DNA from 2 places in the Pedococcus sp. P2_E2 genome. Region 2 is predicted to be linked to the other one. Evidence: predicted binding sites of a transcription regulator. Region 2 holds the regulator's gene; the other holds the start of a gene.
The links. Region 2 encodes LexA, which represses DNA repair genes until DNA is damaged. Its sites were predicted from a motif close to TCGAACANNTGTTCGA; they were not measured.
Positions count from the first base shown of each region.

Region 1 (14,081 bases), on a different contig from region 2:
CCAGAACAGGGCGTGACCAAAGATCGCCATGAGTGCCGGCAACAGGGTCAGCGAGACGACCACGGCGGACAGTACCGACAGCGAGAGCACGGGTCCGAAGGCGCGGAAGAAGCCCGACTTCGCCACCAGCATCGCGGCACTGCCCGCCGCCACCGCGATCCCCGCCACCAGGACGATCCGGCCGGTCTGCGCGGCCGAGGCCTTGGCCGCCGTCAGCTTGTCGAGGCCGTCTTCGAGGCCGGTGCGCATGCTGGAGAGGTAGAAGATGGCGTAGTCCGTCACGATGCCCAGCACCAGGGCGAGCACCAGTGGTTTGAGCTCCTCGGGCGCCCCGCCCTCCACGAACCCGCCGGCGTAGTTGGTGATGCGCACGGCCAGGAAGTACGACGCCGCGGCCGTCACCAGCGCGACGAGCGGGGCGACGACCGAGCGGAACTTGAGGGCGACGATCCCGATGACCGCCACGAGGGTGGCGCCCTCGAGCAGCAGCAGGTGGTCGTAGAGGATCTTCGACTGCGCAAGCTGGGCGGGGACGGTGCCCGTCACCCCGACGAGGTGGTCATCGGGCTGGTTGACGTGCTCTCGACCGAACGCGCCGGCAGCGGCGACCTCCGCGCCGAAGGTCGTGCCCGGCTTGGTGAAGACGTAGCTCAGCGCCGTGGTGCCCTGCTCCGACGACGACGGGAAGGCGCCCTGCGTGTTGGCGATGGGCACGACGGCCACGATGGGGCCGACGTCACCAATCGTGCGCTGGGCCACGCCGACCGCGCGCTCCAGTGCTCGCTGCTGCGCGGCCTGGGTCAGGCCGTGCTCGTCGCGTTGGACCAGCATCGTGCGCGACAGGATGGGGAACCCGAAGGCCTTGGCCGACGTGGTCTCCGTCGCGATGGCTCTGCTGTTGGGCGGTGCGAACCCGCCCAGATCCGCGTTGGGGGTGGTTGCCGGGAGCCAGACGGCGGCCGCGATCGCGCCGGCTGCCCACCCCAGCACGACGAACCAGCGGAGCCTGACCACCAGCCAGGCGTAGATCCTGGCGAACGAGCCGGCCTCGGACTTGCGCCACGACCTCATTGATCAGCCTTCCGTGTATGGAGAAAGGACTATCCCATTTCAGGGCCTGCCACATCCCGGGGCGTGCCTCGGGAGGTGGCAGGCCCACGCTGGGGCCAATTCTGGGTATGCCGCGTCGCGACGGTGCACGTCGCGACGGCGCGCCTCGCGCGGCATACCCCCCAAGCGGTCCATAGACGCGCCGACCGGGAGCGTGGCAGCGTGGATTCATGATGCGCACTATCGACGCTGACTATCTCGTCGTGGGGGCCGGTGCCATGGGGATGGCATTCACGGACGCGCTCATCGACCATGCCGACGTCCGCGTGGCCCTGGTCGACCGTCGCCATGGGGTCAGTGGGCACTGGCTCGAGGCGTACCCCTTCGTGCGCCTGCACCAGTCCTCTGCCTTCTACGGCGTCGCGTCGACCCTGCTCGGGGGAGGCCAGCTGCAGCAGCGTGGTCCCGAGGAGGGTCTTCAGGAGCGAGCGTCCCAGTCGGAGATCTGCGCCTACTACGCGCGGATGCTCGACCGGATGGTGGAGTCCGGCAAGGTCGAGTTCTTCCCCAACTGCGAGTACCTGGCTGACCGGGGGGTCGTCTCGCGGATCTCGGGTGAGCGGTTCGAGGTGTCCGAGGGGTGCCGCATCGTCAACGCCGCCTACCTGGCCCCCAGCATCCCTGCCGAGAAGCCGGCGCCCTTCGACGCCGCGGACGACGCCAGGGTCGTGCCGGTCAACAGCCTCGCCCGGCTGGAGGAGGCACCGAGCCAGTACGTCGTCGCCGGGTCGGGCAAGACCGCGACCGACGCCTGCATCTGGCTGCTGTCGCGCGGCGTCGACCCCGACGCGATCTGCTGGGTGCGGCCCCGCGACCCGTGGATGATCAACCGGGCCGTGGTCCAGCCGAACCCCACGATCTTCCTCGGCATGGCCGCCGACACGATGCGGGCAGCGTCCCAGGCGACTTCGCTCGACGACCTGTTCCTCCGCCTCGAGGAGGCCGGCATCATGCTGCGGGTCGACCGGACGGTTCTGCCGACGATGGCCAAGGCCCCGACCCTGGCCACGTGGGAGCTCGAGCAGCTACGCACGCTCGAGAACGTCGTGCGACGGGGGCACCTCAAGACCGTCGACCGGGGGAAGCTCTCCTTCGCCGACGGATCGGTCGCCGTCGCGGAGGACGCCCTCGTCGTGCACTGTGCGGCGGACGGGCTGAAGTACCCCCCGCTCGTCCCCGTCTGGCGTCCCGAAGGCATCACCCTGCAGGCGATCCGGGCCGGCTTCCCGTGCTTCGGTGCGGCCCTGGTCGGGTACGTCGAGGCGACCCGGCATGACGACGAGGAGAAGAACCGGCTCTGCCCGCCGACGCCGTACGGCAACTCGATGGCGGAGTGGGCGAAGATGAACGTCCTGGGCACGCGGGCCGCCATGTCCTTCATGGCCGAGCCCGACATCAAGGAGTGGTCCAACCAGGTCGCGCTCAACCCGGCGCGCATCCCGCCCGGACACCCCGAGTCGGCAGCACTGGATGACGCGCGTGAACGCCTGGCCACCCACACCGGTCCCGGGCTGGCGGGGTTCGCCGCGCTGATGGGAGCCAACGGCTGAGGTGAGGTGAGGTCAGGCAGGCTAGGACCCCAACGCCCGCATCTGGCCGGCCACGGCATCAGCCTCGCGAGAGTCTTCGTGCAGCAACCCGTCCACCACTCCTGCCCGGTCCGCTGCCGAACGGTTCTGGCTGAGCTTGGCCTTCGCCTCGACCCGTTCGACCGAGATCTCCACTCCGACGATCGCGCGCAGCTGCCCCTGGATGTATTTCTCCGGCGCATCGGCACTGCGCCACGGCGCCGCACGATGGCCCTCGTGCCGCTCGACGAGCTCGTCCACCGCCCCGCGGACCCAGTCGGCGTCGTCGTGCACCGTCGCCCGCCCGCTGATCTGCACGACCGAGTAGTTCCACGTGGGCACGACCCTGCCGTGCTCGGCCTTGCTGGCGTACCAGGAAGGAGAGATGTAGGCCTGCGGACCGGTCACGACCAGTAGGACGGGTTCGTCTGCGCCGATGGACCTCCAGTGCGGGTTCGCCCGCGCCAGGTGGGCGATGACGGTGTCACCGCGCCACACGATCGGGAGCAGGGTCGCCAGCGGGTAGCCGTCCGGACCAATCGAGACCAGCTGCGCCGAGCCGATCTCCTCGACCATCCGGCGGATGGCCACGACGTCGTCCAGGGCGTTGAAGTGCGGCACGTACATGGGCGTCAGTCTCCCTCCGCGCCGAGCCGCACCCGGACGGCAGCACCCGCGCACAGGACGACGACCAGCCCGCCGACGATCGTGACCCAGGTCAGGTCCTCCCCCAGCAGCAGTCCCGCCCAGGCGATCGAGAGCACCGGCTGGACGAGCTGGACCTGGCTCACCTGGGCCATCGGGCCGATGGCCAGGCCGTGGTACCAGGCGAAGAAGCCGAGGAACATGCTGACCACACCGAGGTAGGCGAACGCCGCCCACTGCGTCGCAGTCGCGGACGGAGGCTGGTGCGACGCGGACAGCCCTGCCAGGAACACCATCAGCGGCGAGCACAGCACGAGCGCCCACGAGACCGTCTACCACGCACCGAGCTCCCGCGCCAGCAGGCCACCTTCGGCATAGCCGACTGCCGCAGCCACCACGGCGCCGAAGAAGAGCAGGTCCGACCACCGCAGGTGCCCGAGGCCGCCCCACTGGGCCGACGCGAAGCCCATCGCCGCGACCGCCCCCACCAGGGCGATGACCCAGAAGGCGACCGGCGGGCGTTCGTGACCGCGGAGCACGGCCATCGTCGCGGTGGCAGCCGGCAGCAGCGCGATGACGACGGCTCCGTGGCTCGCGGGCGCTGTCGTCAGGGCGAAGGACGTCAGCAGCGGGAAGCCGACGACCACCCCGCCGCCGACCACCGCGAGCCGCGCCCACTGGCGACCACGCGGCATACGTTGGCGGGTCAGGGCCAGTGCCGATCCGGCCAGCACTGCCGCGACCACGGCGCGACCCGATCCGATGAACAACGGCGACAGGCCGCCGACGGCCACCCGCGTGAACGGCACGGTGAACGAGAAGGCTGCTACCCCGACCAGTCCCCACAGCATCCCGGCCAGTGGCGTCGCGGATACCGCCGTGTCACGAATCAGGGTAGCGCTACTATGTTGCGTCATGGACAACGATAGCAGTTCCCGGATCGTGGCAACACTGCGCGACTGGATCGCGAGCGCTCCACCCGGTGCGCGCCTGCCCTCGACGCGGCTCCTGGTCACCCAGCACCAAGCCAGCCCGGTCACCGTCCAGAAGGCCCTGCGCGAGCTCACGACCCAGGGACTCGTCGAGACCCGCCCCGGCGTCGGGACGTTCGTCCGAGCGGTCCGCACGGCACGCCCGTCGGACTACGGCTGGCAGACGGCGGCCCTGCGAGCACCCCAGTCACGCGGCCAGGCCGTCTCCACCGCGATGCGGAGCGCGCCCAACGACGTCATTGCCCTGCACTCCGGCTACCCCGAGCGCGAGCTGCTGCCCGAGCGGCTCGTGCGATCGGCCCTGACCAGGGCGGTGCGTGGGGACACGGCGACCTCGCGCCCACCGGCGGCCGGGCTCCCCGCCCTGCAGTCGTGGTTCGCGCACGAGCTGGGCGCCGCAAGCCCCGTGGGGGTCACGCCACCCGCCGCGAGCGATGTCGTCGTGCTGCCGGGGAGCCAGAGCGGACTCAGCTCGGTGTTCCGCGCCCTGGTGGCCGGCGGACAGCCGGTGCTCATGGAGTCGCCCACCTACTGGGGTGCCATCAGCGCCGCCGCCCAGGCCGGGGTGCGCGTCGTCCCGGTGCCGTCAGGCCCCGACGGCCCCGACCCCGACGAGCTCGCGCGGGCCTTCGAGGAGAGCGGCGCCCGGGTGTTCTACGCGCAGCCCAACTACGCGAACCCCACCGGCGCCCAGTGGTCGACCGAACGCGCGGAACAGGTGCTCGACGTCGTCCGCGACCACGGCGCGTTCCTGGTCGAGGACGACTGGGCCCACGACTTCGGCATCACCACGACGCCCAGACCCGTTGCGGCGCATGATGATTCGGGTCACGTGATCTACCTGCGCTCGTTGACCAAGAGCGTGTCGCCGGCCCTGCGCATCGCCGCCGTCATCGCTCGCGGACCGGCGCGCGAACGCATCCTCGCGGACCGCGGAGCCGACTCGATGTACGTCAGCGGCCTCCTCCAGGCGGCAGCTCTGGATGTCGTGACCCAGCCCGCGTGGCAGACGCACCTGCGCAGCGTCCGCGAACAGCTCCGAGCCCGACGCGACCTCCTCCTCGACAGCCTTCGCGAGCACGTCCCGCAGGCCCACGTCGAGCACGTGCCGACGGGTGGCCTGAACCTCTGGGTACGCCTCCCCGACGGGACGGACCTCGAGAGGCTCGCGGCGGACTGCCTGCGCGACGGCGTCCTCGTCGCCCCGGGGACAGAGTGGTTCCCCGCCGAGCCGGCGGGGGCCTACCTGCGACTGAACTACACCGGGCCCAATCCCGGAGCCTTCCCCGAGGGCGCGCGGATCCTGGGCGCGGCCCTCGAGCGGCTCCGCGCCTAGCGGGAACCACGTGAACCGGGCCTGCGCGTGACGCTGAACTTCCACCCTGACCGCCAGCACCGCGGCATACCGATCCTGCTGGCCATGGCGCGCGACGGGCGCTATCGCAACCAGTTCGAGACCGGCACCAGCAACGGTGGCCTCACGGCGCACCAAGGCGGCGATCAGGCCGGGGCCTGCCGCTCGACGAGGGACTTCAGGTTTGCCAGCTCCTTGCGAGCCTCAGTAGGGCTCAGGATCGCCAGCTCAATGACCTTGCCGACAGGACCGAGCCGGCGGCGCCACTGTGTGGAAACGTGGAGCTGCAGGTCGGTGCCACCCGATCGCCCGCTGAGGCGTGAGGTCACCTCGAGCTGCAGGCCGAAGTAGGCGTCAGTCCTCGTGACCAGTTCGTGGGGTGCGTCGGCGCGCAGCACCGTCGTGCGCGCGGACAGCGGGCCACGCCTCGAGACGTACGTGGAGCCGGGCTCGCCATGGCCACCCTGCAGCTCCCCGATGGACGGCTTTCCAGTCTGCCACTGCGGAATGCGGGTGGGGTCGACATAGGTGTGCCACACCTGCTCAGGTGTTGACTTGATCCAGACGGAGTGCTCCAGCTCGCCCACGCGATCCACCTCCGCGCCGACGACGACGCCGACACCCACAAGCGTACGCATCCGGCGCCCGCGCAGCCTAGGACCGCGTCCCCCCATCTGGCGGGCCTCGCGCGGGTCAGGCGGAACGGCGCAGGGCGGCGACGGCAGGCAGGTCGTCGAGCGCCGAGAAGACCGCCGTGTCGCAGACCGTGCAGCAGAAGCCGCCCGGCAGGTCGTCGATCACGGGCACGAGGATCCGCTCGCCCTGGCACTCGTCACACCAGGCCTGGACCGCGTGCAACAGCAGCACATCCGAGGTGTTGTCCATGCGTCGAGAGTGACAGGAGCCACCGACAGGCGGGTGGACCCACGCCGTTCAGCCGGGGACCATCCAGCCCAGGAGGGTCACGAGGCCGATGACGGCGCACACCACGAACAACCCTGCCAGTGCCACCGCGATGATCGTCGCAGCATCCGGGCCACCCTCTCCGGCGCTCGAGCCGGGCGCCGCGTCCGCACCCGGGGGCGGCGGCGAGCTGGTCGCGGTGGTTGGCGTCTTGGCCTGCTCAGCCCGTCGCCGCAGCGCGTCGACCCGCTTGTTGCCCTCCCGCTCCCGTACCGACCGCGGCAGGCTGCTCCACATCTGGCCGAAGTGGTCGCCGTGCTGTTCCCGCCACGCCTCGACCGCCTCGTCCACGTCCTTGCCGCGTCGGGCCGTGCCGAACCAGGCGGCCCCCGCCGCCGGCAGGTCACGCATCGCGTAGTTGACCTCGCCCAGCAGCTCCAGCGCCTCGGCGTCGAACTCCCCCGCCAGGTGTCCGACGAGGCGCTCGCGCGCCTTCCACTCCCGTCCGGCGTCGAGGTCGGCCCGAGCACGCTGGACCGCGTTGCTCGGCTGGCTCGAAGGCTGCGTCTGGGGTTCCTCGGTCACACCACGTGAGTATGCCGTGCCCTCCCCCGCGCGCCCGCGTCATCGGGGGCACGCGGCATACGTCATCCGTTTGGTGGGGAATCCCACAGAGGGGTTGCAATTGTTACCCACCGGTAGAATCATGGAAGTTACCGGCCGGTACGGGCCGGTCGACCACAAGTCACCACTCGGAGGGTTCCCCGACATGGGCCACTACAAGAGCAACCTGCGCGACCTGGAGTTCAACCTCTTCGAGGTCTTCGGCCGCGGCGACGTCCTGGGCACCGGCCCCTATGCCGATGTCGATGCAGACACCGCCAAGGAGATGCTGAAGGAGGTCGCGCGGCTGGCCGAGAACGAGCTGGCCGAGTCGTTCGCCGACGCCGACCGCAACCCTCCGGTCTACGACCCCAAGACCTACTCGGTGACCATGCCCGAGTCGTTCAAGAAGAGCTACCAGGCCTACGTCGACTCCGGCTTCTGGAACATCGACGTCCCGCGCGAGCTCGACGGCACCGTCGCCCCGCCGAGCCTGAAGTGGGCCATGAACGAGATGGTCCTCGGCGCCAACCCGGCGATCGCGATGTTCGCCGCCTCCTACTCGTTCGCCAACCTGCTCTACATCCTCGGCAACGACGAGCAGAAGAAGCTCGCCCACTGGATCGTCGACAAGGGCTGGCACTGCACGATGGTGCTGACCGAGCCCGACGCCGGTTCCGACGTCGGCGCCGGCCGCACCAAGGCCAGCGAGAACGCCGACGGCACCTGGAACGTCACCGGCGTCAAGCGGTTCATCACCTCCGGTGAGTCCGACATGACCGACAACGTCATCCACTTCGTGCTGGCCCGCCCCGAGGGCGCAGGCGAGGGCACCAAGGGACTGTCGCTGTTCATCGTCCCGAAGTTCCACATCGACCTCGAGACCGGTGAGCTCGGCGAGCGCAACGGCGCCAACGTCACCAACCTCGAGCACAAGATGGGCCTCAAGGTCTCGACGACCTGCGAGATCACCTTCGGCGACAAGGAGCCGGCCGTCGGCACCCTGCTCGGCGACACCCACGACGGCATCGCGCAGATGTTCCGCGTCATCGAGCACGCGCGAATGCTGGTGGGTACCAAGGCGATCTCGACGTTGTCGACCGCCTACCTCAACGCTCGCGACTACGCCAAGGAGCGCGTCCAAGGCGCCGACCTCACGCAGATGAACGACAAGGCCGCGCCCCGCGTGACCATCACGCACCACCCCGACGTGCGCCGCTCGCTGATGACGCAGAAGGCGTATGCCGAGGGGCTGCGCGCGCTCGTGATGTACACCGCGACCCAGCAGGACATCGTGCACCAGGCGTTCCTCGAGAGTGGCTCCGAGGAGCTCGCCGAGGGCTCCGCCGCCGAGATCGCCAACCGGGTCAACGACCTGCTGCTCCCGATCGTCAAGGGCGTCGGCTCCGAGCGCGCGTGGGTCCTCCTCGGGACCGAGTCGCTGCAGACCCTCGGCGGATCCGGCTTCCTGCAGGAGTACCCGATCGAGCAGTACATCCGCGACGCCAAGATCGACACGCTCTACGAAGGCACCACGGCCATCCAGGGCCTCGACTTCTTCTTCCGCAAGATCATCAAGGACAAGGCCCAGGCCCTGTCCCACGTGGCCCTGCAGATCCAGGAGTTCGCCAAGGACCTCGGCGCCAGTGGCGGACGGCTCGACGCCGAGCGCGAGCTGCTCGGGACGGGCCTCGAGGACGTCCAGGGCATCATCGGCTACATGGTCGGCGAGCTGATGAAGTCCGACCCGCGCCAGGAGGGTGGCGAGCTGGCCAACCTCTACAAGGTCGGCCAGAACACCTCACGCCTGCTGCTGTCCGCCGGCGACCTCGTCATCGGCTGGCTCCTGCTTCGCCAGGCAGCGGTTGCGGCCAAGGCCCTTGAAGCAGAAGGGGTTTCGGCCAAGGACCGCGACTTCTACGAGGGCAAGATCGCTGCCGCGTCGTTCTTCGCACGCAACGTCCTGCCCAAGATCACCGCCGAGCGCGCGATCGCCGAGGCGACCGACAACGCCCTGATGGACCTCCCCGAGTCCGCGTTCTGACCCGTTCCCACGCAGGTATGCCGGGTGGTCCCGGCACGACGAAGCGGCACCGGATCAGTCCGGTGCCGCTTCGTTGTCGGTCAGGTGATGCCTCTGGGGTTGGTCAGGCGCGCGGGTCCACGTCGACCTCGTCGACACGGGTGCCGGTGGCCGGGTCGGTGTGGCTCACGCGGCGCGACGAGTAGCCGGCGCCCGTGGTGGTGCGGCGGGTGACGATCAGCGACAGCAGGATGGCCAGCACGCCTGCAGCCATGCAGATCCAGCCGATCATGCCGAGGTTGACCACGTCGGTGGACGCGTTGAGCGCGAAGGTCAGGATCGCGCCGACGACGATCAGGAAGATGCCGACTCCGATGTACATGCTCACTCCTGGGGATTGCGGGCACTGGTCACCCGTTCCCTCAACTCTAATGGCCAAAAGCTCCTGACCTGCGGTGACGCGGCGCATTCTTCTCATACCGCCACGTCGCGACAGGGGCCGGAGAGCGGCACCGACTCGCCACCCCTTCCGGCAGCCGGTCGCGAGACCTGACCACCTTTCTGGCCAGTCTCTCTGTGGCCTGTGCTTGTGTTCGAACAGATGTTCGACTATGGTTGCCTACATGTCAGCAGCCGCCAGCCTTCTCACCGCCCCACTCGGGACGGTCGAAGTGCTGCGCGAGATCGACGAGCTGCTGGATCGGGTCCACACCGGCGACGTGAGCGGCGGCACTGCCGCGGCGGCGGCCCTGGGCGACGTCGACCGGGTGATCACCCGGCTGCAGGCCGTTCGGCTCTCACTCGTCGCCGAGGCTGACCGTTCTGAGGTCGCCGCCGACTCCGGGCTCACCGACACGTCAGCATGGTTGGCGGCCAGCACGCGGCGCGAGGGCGGTCAGGCGGCCCGTGACGTGCGGCTCGCGATGGCCCTCGACAACGGCCTTGACGCCACCCGTGAGGCACTGGCCGCCGGCGACGTCTCCACCGAGCACGCCCAGGTGATCGCGACGGCCACCGCCCAGCTGCCCCACGGCCTGAGCACGCAGGAGCGGACGGCCATCGAGGCAGATCTCGTGCGCCGAGCCAAGCTGGTCGACCCGGGCACCCTGCGCAAGGAGGGCAGGCGGATCCTGTCGGTCGCGCAGCGTTCGCAGGCCGAGGTCGACGCCCACGAGGACCAGGTGCTGCGCAGCGAGGAAGATGCGGCGTTGGCCAAGGCGCGGCTGACGTGGCACCACAACGGCGACGGCACCTCGACCGGCCACTTCACGCTGCCGACTCTTGCGGCTTCGATCCTGGCCAAGACCGTCCAACAGATCGCATCGCCCCGTCGGTTCGCCCAGCAGGCTGCCAAGGCGGCCAAAGCTGCGGGTGCCGCCACGCCTGCCGATGTCACAGCGGCCACCTGGGAGGCCTTCCAGGCAGAGGGTGACTGGGCGCACCGCTACGGCACGGCATTCGTCGAGCTGCTCGAGCACCTCCCCACCGACACACTCAACGGCAAGGTCGCAGCCACGGTGGTCGTCACGATCGACCACGACCAGCTCAAGGCAGCTGTCGGAGCCGCCCACCTTGACACCGGCCACGACATCTCCGCCGGGGAGGCCCGCCGACTGGCCTGTAATGCCGGCATCCTTCCGGCGGTTCTGGGTGGACGATCGGTTCCGCTGGACCTCGGGCGGCAGGAGCGGTTCTTCACCGAGGCGCAGCGGGTCGCCCTCGCCACGACCTACGACACCTGTGCGGCGACAGGGTGCGATCGGCCCTATGCCTGGTCAGAGCTCCATCACGAGGATCCGTGGGCAAGCGGTGGTCGGACCGATCTGGCGCTGGCAGTCCCGGTGTGCGGATACCACCATCGCCGGATCCACGACCCCCGCTACTCACACCGGATCGACACGGACGGCCAGGGGAAGAAGTCCGTCATCTTCGCTCTCCGGACGTGAGGCGAGGACAGTTGAGCGGGGCGGCGCGGCGGCGCGGGGTGTGGCAGGCCCTGCGGGAGCTTGGCGCGGCCGCGACTCAGCCGACGAAGCCGCCTGAGTTGCCGCCGCCTGCGCCGGGAATCTTGAAGGATTCGGGCGGGCGTCCCGCGTCCCCTCGGTCGTCTTGTCCGTCGAACGTCGCCCCACGCCGCTGGAGTACCCAGGCAAGGACGCCGATCGCGACCAGCACTGCAAGCAGCCACCACATGTCGCCCACCTTCGCAGCGGCCCGCGCGGGAGCGGACCGATGACCCGAGGGTAGGCGCTGCGGCAGGATCTTGGGGGCCAACCGGGAACGCTACGCGCGCGCCCGCCCACTCGTAGGTCAGACGCCTCGCAGGTCGAGGGTCAGTTCGGTGGTGGCGCCGTCGACCAGCACAACGGGGATACCCCAGTCCTGTTGGTAGAGGTGGCAGGCGGCGTGCTCGGGCACCTCGCCGGTCTCGGGGTCGCCGTCGCACGATGCGGCCTGCACCGAGATGTGCAGCACTCCGTCGCCGGCCGCCGGGTCGAGGGTCAGCGTGCGCGTCAGGCCTTCGGCGCTGCCAGCACCTTCGCGCAGCAGGCCCTCGGGGGTCGCCGACACCATTAACCGAGTCGGCTCGCCCCAGCGGAAGTCGAGCTTCTGCCCCGTGGGCGGGGAGAAGCTGACCGTCAGGGTCAGGGGACCTGGCGCGACCTCGGTGCGGGGTCGCTGGGTGCGCTGGGCGAGGCCGTCGACGTGCTGGGCCTTGTCGGGCAACGGGATCCGCACGAGCTGGTGGGCCGCCGACTCGACCACCACCAGGCGCGCTCGAGGCGCGACACTCGAACGGTTCGGGGACTGGGTGTCGCCGACCTCGGTCAGCTCGACGACGGCATCGGAGGGCTCGCGCAGGCCAGTGGCCAGGGTGCTGACTTCGCGGGTGACCGGATCGAACCGGCGGATCGCGCCGTTGTAGGTGTCGCTGATGGCCACCGAGCCATCCGGCAGGACGGTCACGCCGAGGGGGTGCTGGAGCAGCGCGTCGTCAGCCGTGCCGTCCCGGTGGCCGAAGTCGAACAGGCCCTGACCCACGTGGGTGGTGACGACGAAGCCTTCGTCGGTGACGTCGAGCGATCGCAGCGCGGAGGTCTCGGAGTCCGCGACCCACAGGCGCGACCCCTCCTCCGACACCGCGAGCCCCGACGGCTGGGCGAACCACGCCTCGTCCGCCGCTCCGTCGCGAATGCCCTCCGCGGAGGTGCCCCCGAGCACCGCGACCGTGTTGTCGGCCGGGTCGGTGGCCAGGTGCAGGGCCCACAGCTGATGGGTCCCGGCCATCGCGATGACGACCCTACCGATGAACCAGGCCAGGTCCCAGGGCGTCGAGAGGTCCTGCTTGAGGGCCGGGCCGATGCCAGACCGTTCGCGCAGCTGGCGGCCCGTCCCGGCGAGCACCGTCCAGGTTCCATCGGCGAGCCGCAGCCCGAGGATCCGGTGCTTGACGGAGTCCGCGACGACCACGTCGTAGCCGACTCGCTCAGCCGTGTCCGCCGGGAGGACCAGCACCCCCTGCGGCTCGTTCAGCGGACCGGACTCGTTCGTGCCGGCGAAGCGTCGGCGTTCGGTCTCCAGGTCGGGTTCGAGCCACACGAGCTCGTGGTGCGCCGTGTCGGAGACGAGGAACGAACCGTCCGGCAGGGCGGCCGCCTTGCCCGGGAACCGCAGCGCGGTCTGGGCAGGTGCCGGCGCGGCATACGGCGAGTTGCCTTGGCGCAGGGTGCCCTTGGCGCTGTGCGAGGCGATCAGCTCCTCGATGAGGACCGACAGGCCGTGGCCGTGTCCTTCGCCGGACATCGAGGCGACGATGTAGCCCTCGGGGTCGATGACGACCAGCGTCGGCCACGCGCGGGCGGTGTAGGCCTGCCACGTGACGAGGTCGGGGTCGTCGAGCACCGGGTGGTGCACGGCGTAGCGCTCGACCGCAGCGGCGAGGGCGTCGGGGTCGGCCTCGTGCTCGAACTTCGGGGAGTGGACGCCGATCAGGACAAGGGAGTCCGCGTACTTCTCCTCGAGCGGACGGAGCTCGTCGAGGACGTGCAGGCAGTTGACGCAGCAGAACGTCCAGAAGTCGAGCACGACGATGCGCCCGCGCAGGTCGGCCAACGTCACCGGTTCGCCACCGGTGTTGAGCCAGCCCCGCCCGACCAGCTCGGGCGCGCGCAGGCGAGCGTCTCTCTTCACGGCAGCACTCTTCACAGGGGGTATTTCAGTCGCCGGTCCTGCAGGACGGGGAACTGCTCGCGCCAGGTGGTCACCGCAGCCAGGTCGACGTCGACGCTGAGCACTTCCTCGCCGCTGCCGGCCATGGCCAGCGCTTCGCCCGTCGCCGAGATCACCTGCGAGTGGCCGCCCATCGGGGTGCCCGCGTGGGTGCCCGCGGTGTTGCAGGCGATGACGACGCACTGGTTCTCGATGGCACGCGCGTGGGCGAGCAGGGTCCAGTGCCGCACGCGCGCCGCGGGCCATGCGGCCGGGATGACGAAGACGGTGGCGCCTGCGTCGAGCTGGCGGCGATAGAGCTCGGGGAACCGCAGGTCGTAGCACGTCGACAGCGCCGCGCGGTGCGGAGCGTTGTCCTGCCTGGGTCCTGTGCTCGGCAGGTCGACCAGGACGATGTCCTCGCCGGCGTCCATCAGCTTCGGTTCGCCAGAGCCGAAACCGAACCGGTGGATCTTGCGGTATGCCGCGACGAGACTTCCGTCCGCGGCGTAGACGAGCGAGGTGTTCCAGAGTCCGTGGCCGTCCGAGCTCTTCTCTTTCCAGCTCGTGTCTCCCGCCGCGGGGCGTTCGACGATGGACCCGGCGTGGAGCATGACCCCGGCGTCACGGGCGGCGGCGGACATCGCGGCACCGATCGGGCCGTCGACGGGCTG
Region 1 covers NZ_JBFUEM010000007.1:241,907-255,987, forward strand. The annotation lists gene AC1DWR_RS16585 (MMPL family transporter) at 1-1,071, opposite strand, end outside; gene AC1DWR_RS16590 (pyridine nucleotide-disulfide oxidoreductase) at 1,281-2,660, shown strand; gene AC1DWR_RS16595 (FMN-binding negative transcriptional regulator) at 2,682-3,305, opposite strand; partial or broken gene AC1DWR_RS16600 (DMT family transporter) at 3,311-4,240, opposite strand; gene AC1DWR_RS16605 (aminotransferase-like domain-containing protein) at 4,239-5,651, shown strand; gene AC1DWR_RS16610 (SRPBCC family protein) at 5,816-6,307, opposite strand; gene AC1DWR_RS16615 (hypothetical protein) at 6,363-6,554, opposite strand; gene AC1DWR_RS16620 (DUF6584 family protein) at 6,603-7,157, opposite strand; gene AC1DWR_RS16625 (acyl-CoA dehydrogenase) at 7,342-9,219, shown strand; gene AC1DWR_RS16630 (DUF6458 family protein) at 9,323-9,580, opposite strand; gene AC1DWR_RS16635 (HNH endonuclease signature motif containing protein) at 9,822-11,144, shown strand; gene AC1DWR_RS16640 (hypothetical protein) at 11,221-11,472, opposite strand; gene AC1DWR_RS16645 (NHL domain-containing thioredoxin family protein) at 11,509-13,389, opposite strand; gene AC1DWR_RS16650 (nitrilase-related carbon-nitrogen hydrolase) at 13,401-14,081, opposite strand, start outside.
Region 1: the regulator LexA is predicted to act here: its motif matches at 9,792-9,807, upstream of AC1DWR_RS16635 (HNH endonuclease signature motif containing protein).

Region 2 (14,081 bases):
GCGTCGTGCAGATCAAGGGCAAGGTCCGCGACCGCCTCGAGGTGCCCGCGGACATCAGTGAGGACGCCCTGCGCGAGCAGGTGCTGGCGCTGCCGAAGGTCCTCGCGGCGACCAAGGGCGGCATCCGCACGGTGATCGTGCGAGCCCCCAAGCTCGTCAACATCGTCCCGATGTGATCCTGCGCTGCACCGGTGGCCCGCACCGATAGCCTGCGCAAGTGAGCATCGCGATCGTCACCGACTCCACGGCATACCTGCCGGGGTCGGAGCTCGAGGCCCACTCGATCCAGGTGGTGCCGCTGCACGTCATCGTCGGCGGCACCGAGTTCAGCGAAGGCGTGGACATCACGACCGGCGAGGTCGCCACGGCGCTGCGAGCCTTCAAGCCCGTGTCGACCTCGCGTCCTTCGCCCCAGGCCTTCCTCGATGCCTACGAGAAGGCGGCCGCAGGCGGAGCCGACGGGATCGTCTCGGTGCACATCTCGGCCGACATGTCCTCGACGATCGAGTCGGCGCACCTCGCCGCGCAGCAGTCGCCTGTGCCTGTGACGGTGGTCGACTCGCGGTCGCTCGGCATGGCGATGGGGTATGCCGTGCTGTCCGCGGCAGAGTTGGCCGAGCAGGGCGCGTCGCTGGAAGACGTTGCGGCGCGGGCCCGTTCGCGAGCCGAGGCATCGACTGTGGTTTTCTACGTCGACACGCTCGAGCACCTGCGACGGGGCGGCCGGATCGGTTCGGCGTCCGCGTTCCTGGGCTCAGCCCTGGCGATCAAGCCCATCCTCGGGCTGGTGGACGGCAGCATCCGGCCGCTGGAAAAGGTGCGCACCTCGTCGCGGGCGCTCGCGCGGCTGGAGGAGCTGGCCGTGTCGGCCGCGCAGGCCGCCGAGAAGGCCGGGTCGCTCGTCGACATCGCGGTGCACCACCTCGACTCCCAGGCACGGGCGGACGACCTCGCCGGGCGGCTGCGCGAACGCGTCGCAGACGTCGCGACCACGGCAGACGGGGGACAGGCCGGCAAGGGCGCGGTCCAGGTGGTCGAGCTGGGCGCGGTCGTCGGCGCCCACGTCGGCCCGGGCACCATCGCCGTCGCCGTGTCACCCCGGCCGAGCCCATGACCGCTCTGGCGGACGTGTCGACGGGGGACCTGGTGGAGGTCGTGGCCGCCTCGGTGGCCGCGTTCGTCGTGGGGGCGGTGAACCCGGCGACGATCCTGGCCAGGCTGCTCGGCAAGGACCTGCGCCACGCGGGGTCGGGCAACCCCGGAGCGACGAACGCCGGACGCGTCCTGGGCGCGCGCTGGGGGGTCGTTGTGGGGATCCTCGACGTGCTCAAGGGTCTGCTGCCGGTCCTGGTCGCCCAACACTTCCTCGGGTCGGTGACGGGGCTGTGGGTCGGGCTCGCGGTCGTGCTGGGCCACATCTGGTCGCCGTTCCTCAAGGGGCAGGGCGGCAAGGGGGTGGCCACCTCGCTGGGGGCGATCCTCGCCGTGCAGCCGTGGTACGGCGTGGGCATGCTCGTGGTCTTCGGGCTGCTGGTCTGGCGCATGCGTTGGGTGGCGGGGGCCTCGGTGTCGGCGTGCGTGCTGCTGCTGGTGCTGGGAGTGCTGACCTGGTTCCGGTGGGTGCCCGTGGGCAAGCGTGAGACCGGGGCCTGGTGCGTTGTCCTCGCCCTGCTCGTCATCTACCGGCACCGGCGCAACATTGAGCTCTGGATCTCGGCGCGACGGGACGCGTCGTCCACAGGCTGAGCCGGCTCGGGACGCTGTCCACAGGGCCGCTGCGACGACGTGTCGCGCGCCTGGTCGGCTTCCTAGCGTGCCTGTATGCCGTCCCGTCGCCGACCGTCGGAAACCTCAGCCCGCGCGCGGGCCCTGTTGGAGGCCGCAGACCGCACGCGTGAGCCTCCGGCGCTCGGGTCGCCACGGCCCGAGGTCGTCCCCTGGCTGCCGGAGCGCACGTGGATCGAGACGGCGGCGGCCAAGCCAGCCAGTGGCCCGTCGCGCCCGCCCAGCGGCGTACGGGGTGGTCGCCACCGCCGTCCTGTCCCACCCGGCCCCCGGTTCCTGACCATCCCTGCGTCCCTGCGGGGCGCCCGGCTCAGCGGGCCGCGTGCCGCGGCGGCAGGTCTCCTGCTGGTGGTGCTCGTGGCGGCAGTGGGCTTCGGAGCCCGCGTGGCCTGGGCCAGGGCGGCGAGCACGCCCCAGGTGGCGCCGTCACAGTCGGGGTCGGCCCTCGGGAACAGGGGGCCGACCAGCAGCGGGTTCGCCTCGTCGAGCACGGCCTCCGGTGGTGGTGGACCACCTGTGGGCACGGTGACGGTGCACGTCGTCGGCCAGGTGGAGAGCCCTGGTGTGTTCACCATGCCGGCCGGGTCCCGGGTCTCCGACGTCGTGGCCAAGGCCGGGGTTCGCAAGGGGGCGGACCTCGCAGCCATCAACCTGGCGCGACCGCTGGTCGACGGCGAGCAGCTCCGCGTGCCCAAGCCCGGCGAGGTCGTGGTCGCGGGGGCTGGCACAGCGGGCGCGGGCGCGGGGGCAGGCGCGGGAGCAGGCGCGGGCGCGGGCGGTGCCTCGGCGGCTTCCGGCAGGGTGAACCTCAACTCCGCGTCCGCTGCCGACCTCGAAGAGCTGCCGGGCGTCGGCCCGGTCCTGGCCCAGCGGATCATCGACTGGCGCACCGAACACGGACGATTCGCCTCGGTCGACGAGCTCGGGGAGGTCAGTGGGATCGGGGAGAAGATCTTCGCCGCACTGCAACCCAAGGTGACGGTGTGAGCGGGAGCGCCGGAGCGCTGCGGCGGGGCGTCGACCAGCCTCGGCTCCTGGATCTGCGCCTGCTGTTTCCCGCCGTGACGGCGTGGGCGGTCAGCGCCGCCACGCTCGGCGTCCGACCTCCGTTCCTGGTCGTCGCGTCCGCGTTCAGTGCTGGTGTCGCGGCCGTCCTGGTCTGGTGGCTGCCCCGACCTGTTTCCCGGCGGCGCGGCGCGGGGCTGGGCGGACTGGTCCTGGCTGCCGTGGCGCTCGTGCTCGCGGCGACGGCTGCCCACGTGTCCTCGCGTGAGGCGGGCCCGATCCGGTCCCTGGCGGCGCAGCAGGCCTCGGTGACCGTGTCCGGTGTCGTGACCAGGGATCCCGTGGTCGTCGGTGGCCGCCGTCTCGACGGCGCGACCGTGAGCCTCACGCTGCGCGTCGACGAGGTCACGGGACGAGGCCGCGTTGCGCGGGTGTCGACACCGGTCCTCGTGATGGGTGACCAGCGCTGGGAGGCTGTGCGCTGGCACGAGCGGGTGCGGGTCCAAGGCATCCTGCTCGCGGCCGAACCAGGGGACGACGTCGTCGCGGTCCTGCGACCCCGGGGCACGCCTCGTTCGCTCGCTGCGCCCGGCCTGGTCGCCAGGGCGGCCGAACACCTGCGGTCGGGAATGCGTGAGGCGGCAGCCCCGCTGCCCCCCGATGCGCGTGGCCTGTTGCCTGCACTCGTCATCGGGGACACCAGCCACACGCCACAGGACCTCACCGACGCCATGCTCGCGACCGGTATGACCCACCTTTCCGCCGTATCGGGCAGCAACGTCGCCATCGTCCTCGCATGCGCTCTCGGCGGCGCGTCGCTGGCTGGCGTGCGACGTCGCTGGCGCCCGCTGGTGGCGGTTCTGGTGCTGGCCGGCTTCGTCGTCCTCGCCCGGCCGGAGCCCAGCGTCATCCGGGCCGCGACGATGGGGACCATCGGGCTGATCGGGCTGAGCCGGTCGAGACGAGCGGCCGGCATACCGGTCCTGTCTGCGGCGGTGGTCGTCCTGCTCGTCGTCGACCCCTGGCTCAGCCGGTCCTACGGTTTCGCCCTCTCGACCCTCGCCACCCTGGGGCTCCTGCTCTTCACCCGCAGCTGGGGAGAAGCCATCGGGCGCCGGCTCCCGGGCCGCATCCACGGATGGGGGCCTGCGATGGCCATTCCCGTTGCGGCACAGGCGATGTGCGCCCCGGTGGTCGTGCTGATCCAAGGCTCGGTGTCGGTCGTCGGCGTGCTGGCCAACCTGCTCGCTGCTCCGCTGGTCGCCCCCGCGACCGTCACCGGGGTGGCTGCCGCGACCGTGGCCCCGATCTGGCCGTTCGGGGCGAGGATCCTGTGCTGGGTCGGGGCGGTGCCGGCACTGGGGATCGCCCGAGTCGCCCGTACCTGTGCCACCGTCCCCGGCGGCACCCTGCCGTGGCCGGACGGTGCGGCTGGAGCGATCCTGCTGACGGTCCTGACCGTCTTCGTCCTCCTCAGCGGCACGTGGTGGACCCACCGCGTCAGGCTCCACCCGGTCATCGCCACCAGCGTGTGCCTGCTCGTGCTCGCGGCAGCGGCCCCGACCTCGGCGGTCACCTGGCCCCCACCCGGCTGGCGCCTCGTGGCCTGCGACGTCGGGCAGGGCGACGGGCTCGTGCTGGCCACGACTCCCGGTCACGCGGTGCTCGTGGATGCTGGGCCGGACCCCGTCGCGATCAACTCCTGCCTGCGCCGTCTCGACATATCAGTGCTGGATTCGGTTGTCCTGAGCCATTTTCACGCCGACCACGTCGACGGGCTCCCCGGTGCGTTGGCGGGCCGCGAGGTCCGTGAGATCCTCGCCAGCCCGGTGCATGAACCGCCCTACCAGTGGACGGAGGTGCAGGCGTGGGCCCGGGCGCGCGGCATACCCATCCGTGACCTCTATGCCGGCGACCACCTGGCCTGGACGGGAGTCACGGCAGACGTGTGGTGGCCGGCCCGACGGATCGCGTCGGGTTCCGTGCCGAACAACGCCAGCGTGGTGCTGGCTGTGCGGTCCGGCCCAGTCGACCTCTTGCTCCTCGGCGACGTGGAGCGCGAAGGGGCCCACGCGGTGCTCCTCGAGCTGCGGCGCAGCTCGTCGATGTCGGCACAGGCGTCACGCTTCGACGTCGTGAAGGTGGCCCACCACGGCTCCGGAAACCTCGACGAGGGCCTCATGGAGTCGGTCCGCGCGCCGGTCGCGGTGATCAGTGTGGGCAAGGACAACGACTACGGTCACCCATCACCCAAGGCCCTGGAGGTGTTGCGACACAACGGGTATGCCGTCTACCGCACCGACCAGCGCGGGGACGTCGCCGTGGTTTCGCAGGGGGACGACGTGGCGGTCACCTGGCGCCGCCGATGAGCAAGCTGGATCAGGTGCTTGCGAGGACGCGGGGCTTGGCCTTCGCGGCTTCGACGAGGGCCTCGATGGTGGCCTGGACGGCCGGGACGCGCTGCAGGTCGGCGGTGGTGACCACGCTGATGGACCGGCGCGAGGCCGGGTTGATCGGCAAGGTGACGACATCGTGGTGGTGGGCCGTCCGCAGGATGAGGTCGGGGATGAGCGCCACGCCCAGGCCTTCCGCGACCAGCCCGAGCACGGCAACGTAGTCCTCGGTCTCGAACCCGACGTGGGGGGAGAACCCGGCCGTCGCGCACATCTGCAGGAGGTGGCCACGGCACCGCGGGCACCCCGCGATCCAGTTCTCCTGGGCCAGGGCGGACAGGTCCACCACGTCGAGCGTCGCGAGCGGGTGTTCGCGGGGGAGAGCGAGACGGACCTCGTCGTCGAGGAGCTTGTGGGTCACGAAGAGCTCCATGTCCTCCTCTCCGCGGCCGACGTCGGTGCCCTCGTAGGCGAAGGCCACCGCGAGGTCGCACTCGCCGGCCTTGAGCGCAGCGAGCGACTCGGGGGGTTCGGCCTCGGTGAAGGTGACCTGGACGTCCGGGAACCGCTTCTTCACGAGGGCGAGCGCGCGCGGGACGAGGGTGGCCGAGCTGGACGGGAAGGCCATCAGGCGGACCCGCCCGGCGCGCAGGCCCGCAATCGCGGCGACCTCCTCCTCGGCGGCATCGAGGGCGGACAGCACGCCAACGGCGTGGCGCGCCAGCACCTGGCCGGCCTCGGTCAGGCGTACGTTGCGGCCGACTCGTTCGACCAACACGGTGCCGGTGCGCTGCTCGAGGCGGCGCACCATCTGCGAGATCGCCGGTTGGGAGTAGCCGAGGGACAGCGCAGCCCCGGTGAAGCTGCCCTCGTCGGCGATGGCCTTCATGACACGGAGACCTGCGGCGTCGATCATGGATGAAGCATAACTGCTCGTTATCAAGATGGTTAGTTGTTGATGGCATCGTGATGGATGATGCCGGCCCAGGGCGACCCGCCACCTGCGACTTGTTGCCGGCTGGTGGTCACGGGAGCCGCGTTTGGGGGGTCTGGTGACGATCTGCCGGCAACAGGTGAGGGCGCCCCGCGACTTGTTGCCGGCTGGTGGTCACGGGGGACGCGTTTGGGGGGTCTCGTAACGATCTGCCGGCAACAAGTCGCCGAGCCCTGCGACTTGTTGCGTTGTCGTGGTCACGGGAGCCGCGTTTGGGGGGTCTGGTGACGATCTGCCGGCAACAAGTCGCCGAGCCCTGCCGACGGGCGGGTGTCCCCGGCCTCTGCTTTCATCGGTCCACGATGAAGCCTGAGCCCACCAGCACCACGCACGCCGACGAGCGCGCAGCCACCGAGAGCGACGCGCTCGAACCCAGCGACACGGCATACGCGGAGGTGGGCGCGGCGACGCATCGGACAGGCGTGGCGCTCTGCCTGTCCGGTGGCGGCTACCGCGCCGCCCTGTTCCACCTCGGTGCCGTTCGCCGGCTCAACGAGCTCGGCGTGCTGTCGCAGCTCACCACCATCAGTGGGGTGTCCGGCGGCTCGATCGTGGCCAACCTGCTCGCCGACCCCGAGCTCCGGTTCCCGGCGGCGGGCGGCATCGTCGAGGGTTTCGAGGAGTGCGTGGCCATGCCCCTCCAGCGGCTCGCCTCCCGCAACGTCCGGACGCCGGCGTTGCTGTCCAGGGTCACGCCGTGGAAGTGGTTCGACCCCGACGCGGCCGTCCGGGCGCTGGCCGACGAACTCGCCGAAGTCGTCCGCTGGTGGTCGAAACCGTTGCGCGACAACGACACTGGTGGTCCGGGAGTCGTGACTGGCGCGACCGAGATCGGCTACGGCGTCGACTGGGTGTTCGAGGGCCCGACCGCCCACCGTCCCCACGGGCGGGTGGGGGACTACCGCCTGGGGTATGCCGCGCCGCCGGCCGGGCTGCGGATCGCCGACATCGTGGCGGCCTCCTGCGCCTTCCCGCCGTTCTTCGCGCCGATGGTGGTGGACGGGCTCACGATGCACCTCACCGGGGGACACCGCGGCCTCGAGTCGGAGCAGGAGCGCGCCTCGATCATGCGGCGCATCCGGCTGACCGACGGCGGGATCTACGACAACCTCGGGCTCGAGCCGGTCTGGAAGCGGCACGCCACGGTCCTGGTCAGTGATGGCGGGGGAGTCTTCCGCGCACGCACGGAGCGGACCGTCGTCGGCCGCACGCTGCGCATCCTCGGCATCGCCACCAACGGCGGGCAGTCGGTCCGCAGTCGGTGGCTCCAGGCCAGCTATGCGCGAGGCGTCCTCCGCGGCACGTCGTGGGCGCTCGACACGGTCGTCGACGGCTCCTACCCCCGCGAGACGACTGAGCTGGTCAACGCCGTCCGCACCGACCTCGATGCCTTCAGCCCAGCGGAGCAGCAGATCCTCGAACGCCACGGCTACCTCGTGGCGGACGCCCAGGTCCGGGCGCACTCCCCAGAGCTCGTCACCCGCGACAGCCCGGCGGCCCCGCCGCACGACGAGGTGGCCGATCCCGGGGTGGCGAGTGCTGCCCTGGTCGACTCGGCGAAGCGCCGACTCCTCGGCAGGTCCTGACCCGACGTACCCTTGCCGCGTGACGCAGACCGCCGCCGAGACCGACCAACCGGCCACATGCGGCCAGGTGGCCATGGCCGACCAGTTGGCCGCGGTCGCCGACCAGCTGGCCGCGGTCGCCGCCCTGCTGGAGCGCGGCAACGTCCTCGTCCTGACCGGCGCCGGCATCTCGACCGACTCGGGCATCCCCGATTACCGGGGCCCGGACGGCACGCGCCGCGTGACGCCCATGCAGTACGCCGAGTTCCTGGGGTCCTCCGAGGCGAGGCAGCGCTACTGGGCGCGCAGCTATGTGGGGTGGCAACGGTTCAACCGGGCCGAGCCCAACTCGGGCCACGAGGCCGTGGCGAGGCTCCAGGGCCGCGGGCTGGTCGGCCCGGTCATCACCCAGAACGTCGACGGCCTGCACCAGCGCGCCGGCGCCACCGACGTCGAGGAGCTGCACGGGTCGCTGGCGCGGGTCGTCTGCCTGACCTGTGGCGACCGCACCTCCCGCTGGGACCTCGACGACCGGATGCGCGAGGCCAATCCCACCTACACGGTGACCAGCGACGAGATCCGTCCGGACGGCGACATCGTCCTCAACGACGTCGACGTGGCCGCCTTCCGGACACCCCTGTGCCTGGTCTGCGGTCACGACACGCTCAAGCCAGACGTCGTGTTCTTCGGCGAGTCCGTGCCGAAACCGTTGGTGGAGAAGTGTTTTCGCCTCACGGAGCAGGCCAGCGCGGTGGTCGTCCTGGGCTCCAGCCTCAAGGTCATGAGCGGCTACCGGTTCGTCCGCCGTGCGGCAGCGCTCGACATCCCGGTCGCGATCATCACTCGCGGACCGACCCGAGGCGACGGCGAGGCCACCGTGCAGCTCGACGCGCCACTCGCCCCGACCCTCGAGGAACTGCTCAGCCGGCTGGCCGCCTGACGAACCTCACGCCGGTCGCCGGGCTATCAGCACCACGTCGATCGCGTCGCCCTGCTCGGTGGGCCGCACGTACTCCTCGCAGCGCTCGACCTGAAGGTCCCCGGCCGCCGCCCGCAGCTGCTCCGGTGTGTGCAGCAGCGCTGGGTCGGACGGGCCGCCGACCCCTTCGGTGAGGTTGCGCAGGCCGTGGCCGACGACCACCAGCGCACCGCCCGGCGTCAGCCACGTCCGGGTGCGCGAGACCACGTCCGAGGGCAGGTGGAGGTACGACACGAGGACGAGGTCGAAGAGGAATAGGGGCGCCGGGTGCCAGGACCGGGCGTCCGCCACCACCCAGTCGATCCGGAGCCCGCGACTGGAGGCCTCCTTCTCGCCCTTGGCCAGCCCCACCGCCGAGAAGTCGACCGCCGTGACCCGCCAGCCCTTCGAGGCCAGCCACACGGCGTGTCGGCCCTCGCCGGCGCCGAGGTCGAGGGCGCGACCGGGCGGCCAGGCGCCCACGATCCTTTCCACCTCGGCGTTGGGCGTCGCGCTCCAGACGTGCTCGTGGGCGGCATACCGCTCGTCCCACAAGGCCTGTCGGTCCGTCGGCCCACCGCGGTCGGGGTCGGGCAGCTTCGCCGCCGCAGCCGAGTCATGCGTCCCGTGGCTGTGGTCGTGGCGGTGGCCGTGCTCGTCGCTCATCCCCCTAGCATCGCCGATATGAGCAGGAATGCCCCGGACAGCGGCCGCGCAATCGTCGTCCGTGATGCGACGCAGGCGGACCTCCCCGCGATGGCCGCCATCTACGACGAGCAGGTCCGCACCTCGCTGGCGACCTTCGACACCGAACCCCGCGGCGCGGCATACCTCGGTGAGAAGCTCGCCGCCACCAGTGCGGGCAACGTCGGCAACGTCGTCCTCGTCGCCTGCACGGACGAGCAGCTGCTCGGGTACGCGTTCTCCGGCCCCTTCCGCCCGCGGCCGGCCTACGACGGCACCAAGGAGGTGTCGGTCTACCTCGCGGAGGGCGCCCGCGGTCTCGGCCTCGGACGGACCCTGTATGCCGCGCTGCTGGCGCGGCTGGACGCCGCCCCCGAGGTGCACACCCAGGTGGCCGTGATCGCGCTGCCGAACGACGCCAGCGTGGCGCTGCACGTCGCGTGCGGCTTCGAGCGGGTGGGAGTGCTTCGCGAGGTCGGACACAAGTTCGGTCGTTACGTCGACACGGCCTGGTACCAACGGATGACTCCGCACGAGTAGGACTGGCGTGTCGCTGCGTCTCTTGGCACCCTCGAAGGAGCATCGTTCGCACGCTGTGGAGGTTGGGAGATGGGCGCCACCGGAGCCGGGCCGTTCGAGAACGACGACGCGCTCGACCTGCTCGACGAGCTCGAGGAGTCCGAGCACGACGTACGACGCAAACGGGTCGAGGCGGCCCTCGACCAAGTGGTCCGCGCGCGGGGGTACATCGAGGCGCCGACCATGTCGCAGGCGGTGGCGGCAGCGGTGCTCGTGGCTGCCTGCGACGACTTCGAATCCGTCGTGGGAGAACGCAATGTGCCCTGGTGGGTCGACGAGGAACCCATCGAGGTGGACGAACAGCTGGAGGAGCTCGCCACGCGGGCACTGCACCGGGCGATGCAGTCAGACGACAACGAGCTGTGGGAGCTGTGGGCCGAGGGTGACGGCGGCGAACGCTTCGCCACCAAGATCACGCACTACCTCGACGCGCTGGGTGACTGAGCGGGGGAATGGGCGGGGGACTGGGCGGGGAGCTGACCCTGTGCCCGACAGATCCCGAGAGCCGCGTCGATCTGGTCCAGGTTCAGCTGCGAGCAGGCGTGGCTCGCGGCGTCGATCAGGTCCGCGAGCAGTTCGATCTCGGACCCCAGCACCTGGTCGGTGAGATCGGGGTCGGGTTGGGCCTCCATGTGTAGAGAACGCTCCTGCGAGTCGCCTGTTACGGGGCACGTGACGCACACGGGCCCGCGAGGTCCGCTTCGGTCCGTTCGGGCGAATGAGCCATCAGCCGAACGGATGATGGGTCGACTCGTGCCGGCCCCACTATGCGCCTGCACGCACGTGTGCCGCGGCGCGCACGAGGCGCTCCGCGGCACACGTCGCCGGACCTGAGGGTCGAGCTCAGACCCGACGAAGCACCGCCGTGACCTTGCCGAGGATCGTGGCGTGGTCTCCGTCGATGGGGTCGAAGGCGGCGTTGTGCGGCATCAGCCACACCTTGCCGTCCTTGCGCTTGAAGGTCTTGACGGTGGCCTCGTTGTCGAGCATCGCCGCGACGATGTCTCCGTTGTCGGCCGTGGGCTGCTGGCGGACGACGACCCAGTCGCCGTCGCAGATCGCTGCCTCGATCATCGAGTCGCCGACGACCTGGAGGAGGAACAGCTGGCCCTCGCCGACGATCTGCCGGGGGAGCGGGAAGACGTCCTCGACGGTTTCCTCGGCGAGGATGGGCACACCGGCGGCGATGCGCCCGAGCACGGGCACGTAGGTCGCAGCCGGGCGCTGGTCACCAGACCCGGTCTCGTCGTAGGTCGCCGTCTCGTCCTCGGCGGAGGCGCCGCCGCGGTAGCCCCGCATGTCGGCGGGGGAGTCGGGCGAGACCACCTCGATGGCGCGCGGCCGGTTGGGATCGCGGCGCAGGAAGCCCTTGCGCTCGAGGGTGGAGAGCTGGTGGGCGACCGAGCTGGGAGAGGTGAGGCCGACCGCTTCGCCGATCTCGCGCAGGCTCGGCGGGTAGCCGCGCCGGTCGACCGAGTTGCGGATCACCTCGAGCACCCGTCGCTGCCGGACGGTGAGCCCGTCACCGCGATCGCGGTCGGGCAGTTCCTTGACGTTGTCGTCGCTCATGCCGCTTCCTCACTTGAGCAGTTTCGGGTGCAGGTGCAGGTCAGGTGCCGTATGCCGGGTGCTCGCGGAGCCGTTGTCAGTGCCCTCTGATGTGCTTGCGGCATGAACACAGCGTATGGCCTTCGAACGCCTGTGCCAAACATGTGTTCGACGCGTGTCTTGATTGATTCGAACATGCGTGCTAGAAATCAGTCAAGCAGTTCTTCGCACATCCGTTCGAGGAACGCAGCAGAGCACGTCACGATGGAGGACCTGATGAGTGCAGCAGTCGCTTGGGACGTCGCCCCCGCACCGGTGCGGGTCCCCGTTCGCCCGGCTCGCCCCCGCCTGGTCTCGGTGCCCACCGGCCCAGAGGTCGCCCTCGCTCCCGCCGCCCCGCTGCGCCTGACCCGTGCAGCCCGGCTCGCGATCACGCTCACCGTCGTGGTGACGGCCGTGGCCCTGGCGATCGCCGTGTTCTCCGGTGGCGCGTCCGCCACCGTGATCGACCACTCCACCACGGTGCAGTCCGGTCAGACCCTGTCGCAGATCGCGGTCGAGCAGCTCCCGCAGCTGTCCATGGCCGAGGCGGTCGCCCAGATCCAGGTCGCCAACGACCTGACCGACAGCAACGTCCACGCCGGTCAGACGCTGCTCATCCCCGCCGTCGGCTGAGACCCGCCAGCTGCCGACTGAGCGCGTCGGTCGAGTGGCCTACGCATTTCGCGCTACGCGATAACCACGATGCGCTGGGCGCGAACCTCGTAGGACCGTGGTCGGCATGCACACCACCACACGGATGGCGGCCGTCCTGGCCGCAGCTGCCGGAGCAGTGACCTTCTCGGTCCTCCCGGCCACCGCCGCGGCGGGAACTCCCACCTCGTTCACCGTCGACACCCAGTTCGTGGACGGGCCCAGCGACATCACGGCCGCGACTGGTCCGCTCTCGTCCTGCACCCAGGTCACCGACCTCGAGAACGCCGCCGACCTGCGGACCCACAACCAGCTCGTCTTCAGCGGGGTCAAGCAGCTCACCTGTGGCACGGCGACGGTGACCGTCGGCTACCAGGCCTTCATCACCCTCCCCGCGTTCCAGAACCCGAACGTGCTCCCTGAAGGCGGCGGCTACCGGACCTTCGGGGACTGGTGGGTCATCGACTCGACCCTGCCCGGCGTGAGCTCGGGCGGCGGCAAGCTGGCGGGCGACAACCGCACGTGCACGCTGGATGCCGGTTCAGTCGGCTGCATCACCGACACCTTCCGGGGCTTCGCCTCCTAGACCCCGCGCCGCCACTTCTGTGACGTGATCCTGCCGATCACGAACTGACGCACCCTCGAGGGGACAGGGGCGCGGGGGACGGTGGCGGGCCGACCGCTCAGCGGTCGGCCCGCTTCGGCCTGCGTGCTGGGTGGCCGAGCTCGCCGCCCCAGAGGTGCGGGGTGCCCTCGTTCTCGACCAGGGACAGGTCGCGTCCGAGGAAGCCAGCGAGGCGCTGGGCCGCCACCCTGACCTGGGTGCGCCCGCGGGTCGAGACCTCAGGAGCGAGGTGCACCTCGACCTGCACGGCGTCGGGTCGCACGGTCCGTTTCCAGAGCCCGACGTTGGTGCCGTCGAGCACCACGCTCGCCCAGAACGGGTCGGTGTGTTCGGCATAGGGGTGGCCCGGCAGCGCTGAGAAGTTCACCTGCGGATAGGTCAGCACCGCCTCGTCATAGGTCGGGAAGAGGTAGGCCGCCGGGGCGCCTCGACTGACCCGTCGCACCTGCGTGGGGTCGAACCAGTGCGGGATGCCGTCGATCTCCACTTCCTCCAGGTGGTCGCCGAGCTGCGCGAGCGCTGCCTTGGTGTCGCTGACCGTCATGGTGGCCCACCGGGTGAAGTCCTTGACCGAGGCAGGCCCGTGGCCGCTGAAGAACCGTCGGACCAGCTCCACGACAGCCTCGTCCCGGCTGCGTTCGGGTGTCGGCGCGATGACCTCGTCGACCAGGGCGTACGAGTGGTGGACACCCTTCATCGGCCCTGAGCAGACCAGGCCGCGCATCTCCGCGACGATGAGCAGGTGGCCGAGCTGTTCGCCGGGCTTGATGGGTGAACCGCGCTCGACGAACGCCTCACCGAGCTCGGGTCGAGTGAGGAAGTTCTTGTCCTGCAACAGGTTTGCGAGCAGCTCGAACCCGTCGCCGAGCCGCTTGGCCTCGTCGAGACCAAGCTGGCGGTGCCGCGCTCCCATGCTCGACAGCACGCGCGGCGAGGTGAGGGCGAGGATCCAGCGCAGGTCCTCGGGAGCGACGAAGTGCCACGTCGGCCGCAGGATGTGGGTGCGCAGGAAGGCGCCGGCGTCGAACTCACGCTGCACCGCGGCATACCGGTCCTTGCGGGAGCGCATGGCGAGCGAGAAGAAGGCGTGGTCGCGCTCCTGGCTCTGCACACAGGTGAGCAGTCGCACGACGTCGGCGGCGCGGGGCAGCGGCGCCGAGCTGAGCCGCTGGGTGGCCAGCCGCTGGGCGAGGACGCTCGCGTGATCCATGGCGTCATCCTCTCGAATACCGCCGACAGGTGCGCGACCATG
Region 2 covers NZ_JBFUEM010000001.1:422,745-436,825, forward strand. The annotation lists gene leuS (leucine--tRNA ligase) at 1-176, shown strand, start outside; gene AC1DWR_RS02000 (DegV family protein) at 218-1,114, shown strand; gene plsY (glycerol-3-phosphate 1-O-acyltransferase PlsY) at 1,111-1,746, shown strand; gene AC1DWR_RS02010 (ComEA family DNA-binding protein) at 1,822-2,772, shown strand; gene AC1DWR_RS02015 (ComEC/Rec2 family competence protein) at 2,769-5,159, shown strand; gene AC1DWR_RS02020 (LysR family transcriptional regulator) at 5,170-6,099, opposite strand; gene AC1DWR_RS02025 (patatin-like phospholipase family protein) at 6,480-7,763, shown strand; gene AC1DWR_RS02030 (NAD-dependent protein deacetylase) at 7,783-8,682, shown strand; gene AC1DWR_RS02035 (class I SAM-dependent methyltransferase) at 8,689-9,366, opposite strand; gene AC1DWR_RS02040 (N-acetyltransferase family protein) at 9,385-9,924, shown strand; gene AC1DWR_RS02045 (DUF4259 domain-containing protein) at 9,994-10,407, shown strand; gene AC1DWR_RS02050 (hypothetical protein) at 10,383-10,595, opposite strand; gene lexA (transcriptional repressor LexA) at 10,807-11,532, opposite strand; gene AC1DWR_RS02060 (LysM peptidoglycan-binding domain-containing protein) at 11,788-12,186, shown strand; gene AC1DWR_RS02065 (hypothetical protein) at 12,293-12,790, shown strand; gene AC1DWR_RS02070 (winged helix DNA-binding domain-containing protein) at 12,888-14,039, opposite strand.